2 regions of the Brevundimonas sp. GW821-FHT10E09 genome follow, and region 2 is predicted to be linked to the other one. Evidence: predicted binding sites of a transcription regulator. Region 2 holds the regulator's gene; the other holds the start of a gene.

Region 1 (3,409 bases), on a different contig from region 2:
TATCTGCTGCACCCTGCGCGAGGATCTGCTGATCGAGGTCGGCAAGCTGGCGCGCGAGGGTCGGTTCGACTGTCTGCTGATCGAATCGACGGGGATCTCCGAACCCATGCCGGTCGCCGCCACCTTCGACTTCCGCGACGAGGACGGCTTCAGCCTGTCGGACCTGGCCCGGATCGACACCATGGTCACGGTGGTGGACGCCTTCAACTTCCACCGCGACTATCCCTCCACCGACAGCCTGAAGGCGCGCGGTGAACACCTGGGCGAGGATGACGAGCGCACGGTCGCCAATCTGCTGATCGACCAGATCGAGTTCGCCGACGTCATCGTGCTGAACAAGTGCGACCTGCTCGACGCTGTGCAACTCGGAACGCTGAAGGCGATGATGACCCAGTTCAATCCCCGCGCCCGGATCCTCGAGGCGGTGCGCGGCGTCGTGCCTCTGGACCAGGTCATCGGCACGGGCCTGTTCGACATGGAGCAGGCGGAACAGGCCGCCGGCTGGTCCCAGGCCCTGCGCGGCGAGGTGACGCCCGAGACCGAGGAATACGGCGTCTCCACCTTCGTCTATCGGGCGCGCAGACCGTTCCACCCCCGGCGCTTCCACGACCTGCTGAACCGCGAATGGCCCGGCGTCTGGCGCTCCAAGGGCTTCTTCTGGCTGGCCAGCCGGATGGATTATGTCGGGTCCTGGAGCCAGGCCGGGGCGGTGACGGAACACGAATGGGGCGGCCTGTGGTGGGCCTCGGCCCCGCGCGATCGCTGGCCCGACGACAATCCCGAATGGCTGAAGGCGATCGAGGCGGTCTGGCGTCAGCCCTATGGCGACCGCCGTCAGGAGATCGTCCTGATCGGCAAGGACATGAACCGCGACCTGCTGACCTCGATGTTCGACGCCGCCCTGCTGACCCGGTTCGAGATGGAGCGCGGGCCCAAGGGCTGGTCCAGGCTGGAGGATCCCTTCCCGCACTGGGGCGCGCGCCAGGACGCGGCTTAACAAAAAGGGCGCCCCGCAGGACGCCCTTCTTCATCGGATCCGTCGCCTACCAGCGGCGGTCGTAGCGGTAGTCGCGGCGATCATCCCGGCGGTCATAACGCTGGTCCCGACGATAGTCGCGATAGTCGTGGCGCTGCTCCCAGCGCGGGTCGCGGCTGTTGATGCCGTGCTCGCGTTCCCAGTGGCCCTGGTTCCGGTAGCACTGGCCGCCGCGATAATATTCGCAGCCCGAGCCGCGATTGGACGCCACGGCGCCCAGGGCTGCGCCGGCCAGGGCGCCGCCGGCGATATAGCTGCCGTCGCCGTTGCCGTAGAGGGCGCCGGCCAGGCCGCCCACCGCGGCGCCGATCAAGGCGTTGCGGGCGGAGTTGTCTTCCCCGCGATCACGGTCGCGGTAGGACTGGGCCGAGGCAGGGGCGGCCATCAGGGTCATGGCCACGACCGGAGCGGCGACGACGGCGGTGATCTTCAGCATCTTGGACATGGTCGTCTCCTTTTATTTTCGGGCCGGGTTTCGCGCGTCCGGATGTGGACGGGCTCCAGCGTTGAGACGGTTCTGCCAGTCCCCGCTTGAACAGGCCCGGAGCCGGCCGTTCATTTGGGGTTCACCTGTCGCGGAAGTTTCGCACGCCCGATGGGGCGGGTCGCCTTGACGCTGGCCTTGGCTCTGACTAACTCCCGCTCGCGTTAGCACTCTCATCGGTCGGCTGCCAAAGCGGTGATCGAGGGGAGGCTGGCCCACCGTTTTCAAGTCGCCCCCGTCCGGGGGTACATAAGGAGAGAACCGATGGCGTTTCGTCCGCTCGGCGACCGCGTGCTGGTCAAGCGCGTTGAAGAAGAATCCAAGACCAAGGGCGGGATCATCATCCCCGACACCGCCAAGGAAAAGCCGCAGGAAGGCGAAGTCGTCTCCGTCGGCCCCGGCGCCCGCGACGACAGCGGCAAGGTCAACGCCCTGGAACTGAAGGCCGGCGACCGCATCCTGTTCGGCAAGTGGTCGGGCACGGAAGTGAAGATCGACGGCGACGACCTGATCATCATGAAGGAATCCGACGTCCTGGGCGTGCTGTCCTAAGCACCCGACGTTCGCGTTTCTTCAATCAATCCATCTAGATAGGAGCTGCCCGCATGGCCGCTAAAATCGTACAGTTCAACACCGACGCGCGCGACAAGATGCTGCGCGGCGTCAACGTGCTCGCCAACGCCGTCAAGGTGACCCTGGGTCCCAAGGGCCGCAACGTCGTGATCCAGAAGTCCTTCGGCGCCCCGCGCTCGACCAAGGACGGCGTCTCGGTCGCCAAAGAGATCGAGCTGGAAGACGCCTTCGAGAACATGGGCGCCCAGATGATCCGCGAAGTCGCTTCGAAGACGAACGACAAGGCGGGCGACGGCACCACCACCGCGACCGTCCTGGCGCAATCGATCGTGCAGGAAGGCCTCAAGGCCGTCGCCGCCGGCATGAACCCGATGGATCTGAAGCGCGGCATCGACAAGGCCGTCACCGCTGTCCTCGCCGACATCAAGGCCTCGGCCAAGAAGGTCGAGAACAACTCCGAGATCGCCCAGGTCGGCACCATCTCGGCCAACGGCGACGCTGAAGTCGGCGAAATGATCGCCAAGGCCATGGCCAAGGTCGGCAACGAAGGCGTCATCACGGTTGAAGAAGCCAAGACCGCCGAGACCGAGCTGGACGTCGTCGAAGGCATGCAGTTCGACCGCGGCTACCTGAGCCCTTACTTCATCACCAACGCCGACAAGATGGAGGTTCAACTCGAAGAGCCTCTGATCCTGCTGTTCGAGAAGAAGCTGTCGTCGCTGCAGGCCATGCTGCCGATCCTGGAAGCCGTCGTGCAATCGGGCCGTCCGCTGGTGATCATCGCCGAGGACATCGAAGGCGAGGCCCTGGCCACCCTGGTGGTCAACAAGCTGCGGGGCGGCCTGCGCGTCGCCGCCGTCAAGGCTCCGGGCTTCGGCGATCGCCGCAAGGCCATGCTGGAAGACATCGCCATCCTGACCGGCGGCCAGGTCATCTCGGAGGACCTGGGCATCAAGCTTGAGAACGTCACGATCGACATGCTCGGCAAGGCCAAGAAGGTCACGATCACCAAGGACGACACCACCATCGTGGACGGCGTCGGCGGCAAGGAAGAGATCGAGGCCCGCATCGGCCAGATCAAGCGCCAGATCGAGGACACCACCTCGGACTACGACAAGGAAAAGCTGCAGGAACGTCTGGCCAAGCTGGCCGGCGGCGTCGCCGTCATCCGCGTCGGCGGCTCGACCGAAGTCGAAGTGAAGGAAAAGAAGGACCGCGTCGACGACGCCCTGAACGCCACGCGTGCAGCCGTTGAAGAAGGCATCGTCCCGGGCGGCGGCATCGCCCTGCTGAAGGCGACCAAGGCGCTTGACGGC
Region 2 (3,409 bases):
GGTCGTCGATCAGACCACGGGCGAAGACCTGACCGACAAGATCAACGCCGAACGCGCCGAGCGCGGCGAAGAGCCCCTGTCGGACGACACCGGCGGCCGTCCCAAGCGCGAAGGCGGCGGTGATCGCGGTGGTGATCGCGGTCGTCGTCGTCGCGACTAGGACCGAGCCACACGGCTGAATGAGAAGGCCCCGCCGGCGACGGCGGGGCCTTTTTCATGGCGGCCTGTCCTAAGACCGGCACGCCGCCGGCGGATCGCCGTCGCGCGCCCACAATTTGCAGGACCGGTCGATCTCGCCCTGGATCAGGTCGCAGGGGTTGGCGGCGTTGCAGGGCGGGTGGGTCGCAGGGCTGACCTGGATGCAGCGTTCCACCAGGCGCGCGGACGCCGCCTCGCCGATCTGCTCACGACAGGGGATTTCACTGGCGGGAATCCGCTCGGGCCTCATGTCCGGTCCTTCCGGAATCCGGGCCTGAGTGTCTTCCGACGGCGCCGGCGTCGGCGCTGCGGGGGTCCCGGCCGGGGCGGGGCCAGGAGCGGCGGGGCTGGGGACCGCCGACGAAACGGTCCCAGAGGAAGAGGCGTCAGAGGAAGAGGCGCCAGAGGAAGAGGCGTTGGGGGCGTCGCTTCCGGGCTGACAGGCCGCGACCGTCAGGGCGAAGGCCAGAACGGCGGCTGAGGCGGAACTGATGAACAGGGGGCGGCGCATCGGCATCTCCGGGCAGGGACGGATCACCCAGACGATGAACCGTCCCCTTAACGCGCGAAAGCCCCTATCGGCGCACCGCCTCCAGCGCGGCCTTTTGCAGGGCGAACAGTTCGGTGCAGCCTATTTCGGCTAGGGAGAACAGCCGGTCGAACTCGGCGCGGGAGAAGCCGCGCTTCTCGCCGGTGGCCTGGACCTCGACGATCTGGCCCGCGCCGGTCAGGACGAAGTTGGAATCGGCCTCGGCCTCGGAATCCTCTTCGTAGTCCAGGTCCAGCACCGGCACGCCGTCGCAGACGCCGCACGAGACGGCCGCCACCTGGTCCAGGATCGGGTCGGACTTCAGCACGCCCTCGTCGCGCAGATAGTTGAGGGCCGAGGCCATGGCGACCCAGGCGCCGGTGATGGAGGCGGTGCGGGTGCCGCCGTCGGCCTGGATGACGTCGCAGTCCAGCACCACCTGACGTTCGCCCAGGGCCTTTAGATCGACGACGGCGCGTAGCGAGCGGCCGATCAGGCGCTGGATCTCCTGCGTCCGGCCCGTCTGTTTGCCGGCGGCGGCCTCGCGGCGGCCGCGGGTGTGGGTGGCGCGGGGCAGCATGCCGTATTCGGCCGTGACCCAGCCCTGGCCCTTGCCGCGCATCCAGCCGGGGATGGTCTCCTCGACCGAGGCCGTCACCAGGACCTTGGTATGGCCGAAGGTGATCAGGCACGAGCCCTCGGCGTAGCGGTTGACGCCGGTCTCGATGGTCACGGGACGCAGTTGATCGTCGGTGCGTTGCGAATGGCGCATTGAGATGAGTCCTTGGAAGCGGGGGCTGCGGTGCTTATCCTGAAACCGTGAGCCTGTATGCCCCCAAAACCCCGCCCTTCGACGGCGCCCAGTCCTTTGCGGGGCTGGCGGGTCTGGATGCGCGCGCACGCGACATCTTCCGGCGCATCGTCGAATCCTATCTGGAGACGGGCGAGCCGGTGGGATCGCGCACCCTGTCGCTGGGCGGGATCGCCCTGTCGCCGGCCTCGATCCGCAATACGATGCAGGACCTGACCCTGGCCGGGCTGCTGGCTGCGCCCCATACATCGGCGGGGCGGATCCCGACCCATGCGGGCCTGCGCCTGTTCGTCGACGGCCTGCTGGAGGTCGGCGACCTGACGAAGGAGGAGCGGCGCGAGATCGACGGCCGGCTGGCCGGGCGCGGCCGCAACTTCGAATCCGCTCTGGACGAGGCGTCGAACCTGTTGTCGGGCCTGGCGGGCGGCGCGGGCGTGGTGTCCAGCCCGGTGCGCGAGTCCGGCGTCAAACACGTGGAGTTCGTCGCCCTGGGCGGGGATCAGGCCCTGGCGGTCATCGTCGCCGACGACGGCACGGTCGAGAACCGGATCATGACCCTGGCGGCGGGAGTCACGCCCTCCACCCTGGTGGAGGCCTCCAACTTCCTCAACGCCCGCCTGCGCGGCCGGCCCTTCGCCGACGCCAAGCGCGAGATGACCCAGGAACTGGAGATCGCCCGGCGCGAACTGGACCAGACCGCCGCCCGCCTGGTCGAGGACGGATTCGCCGCCTGGTCCGGCGGCCCGGACCGCGAGCGCGCCCTGATCGTGCGCGGCCGCGCCAATCTGTTGCAGGACGGCGAGGGGCTGGCGGATCTGGAGCGGGTGCGGGTCCTGTTCGACGACCTGGAGCAGAAGGAACAACTGATCGGCCTGCTGGACGGGGTGGATGCGGCGCAAGGCGTGCGGATTTTCATCGGCGCCGAAACGCGGTTGTTTTCACTTTCGGGTTCCGCCGTGATCGCGGCGCCCTATATGAGCGGCCGACAGCGGGTCCTGGGCGCCATCGGCGTCATAGGCCCCGCAAGATTGAACTACGCCCGTGTCATCCCGTTGGTGGACTATACCGCCCGGGTGCTGGGCCGGATGCTGGACGGGAACGACAAGTGAGCGACAAGCCCCTTAACGACGACTTCAACGAACTGGACGCCGACATGGCGGAAACCAACGCCGAACACGGCCTGGACGCCGATCCCTCGGACAATCTCGCGCCGCTGGACGCCGTCATCGCCGAGCGCGACGAGTGGAAGGACCGCGCCCTGCGCGTCGCCGCCGAGATGGAGAACCTGAAGCGCCGCGCCGAGACGCAGCAGAACGACGCCCGCGCCTTCGCCATCCAGCGCTTCGCCAAGGATCTGCTGGGCGTGGCCGACAATCTGGAGCGCGCCCTGATGGCGGCGCCCAAGGACACGGACGGCCCGACCGTGGCCCTCGTGACCGGTCTGGAAATGACCCAGAAGGCCCTGCTGCAGGCGTTCGAGACCAATGGACTGAAGCGCGTCGCGCCCGAGGCCGGCGAGGCCTTCAACCCCCATCTGCACCAGGCCATGATCGAACAGCCGTCGGACACGGTTCCCGGCGGCGCCGTGCTCCAGACCATGCAGTCCGGTTTCGAACTGTTCGGCCGCACCATCCGCCCGGCCATGGTCGTGGTCGCGGCCAAGGGCTCGGGCGCGCAGGGCGCCAACCCCTATGGCGCAGCCCCCGCGCCCGAAGGCCAGACCTTCGACGGCAAGGCCTGATGTGAGGACGTGATTGGTGAGGGGTGAGTAGTGAGCTGCGGTGTCTCCGCAAGCCGCTCACCTCTTGCTCACGACTCACCATTCACCAGTCACTCCCCCTCAGAACCTCCGCCGCCATCCGCCGATCAAG

The links. Region 2 encodes HrcA, which represses chaperone genes, less so after heat shock. Its sites were predicted from a motif close to GTTAGCANTCNNNNNNNNNGANTGCTAAC; they were not measured.
Region 1: the regulator HrcA is predicted to act here: its motif matches at 1,684-1,712, upstream of groES (co-chaperone GroES).

What each region holds. Positions count from the first base shown of each region.
Region 1 is NZ_JBXASO010000010.1:141,056-144,464, forward strand. Features, by position in the region: gene zigA (zinc metallochaperone GTPase ZigA) at 1-997, shown strand, start outside; gene AC1RSI_RS11195 (hypothetical protein) at 1,044-1,481, opposite strand; gene groES (co-chaperone GroES) at 1,785-2,072, shown strand; gene groL (chaperonin GroEL) at 2,126-3,409, shown strand, end outside.
Region 2 is NZ_JBXASO010000009.1:106,604-110,012, reverse strand. Features, by position in the region: gene pnp (polyribonucleotide nucleotidyltransferase) at 1-160, shown strand, start outside; gene AC1RSI_RS10230 (hypothetical protein) at 230-709, opposite strand; gene rph (ribonuclease PH) at 774-1,499, opposite strand; gene hrcA (heat-inducible transcriptional repressor HrcA) at 1,553-2,647, shown strand; gene grpE (nucleotide exchange factor GrpE) at 2,692-3,279, shown strand; gene AC1RSI_RS10210 (S8 family peptidase) at 3,379-3,409, opposite strand, start outside.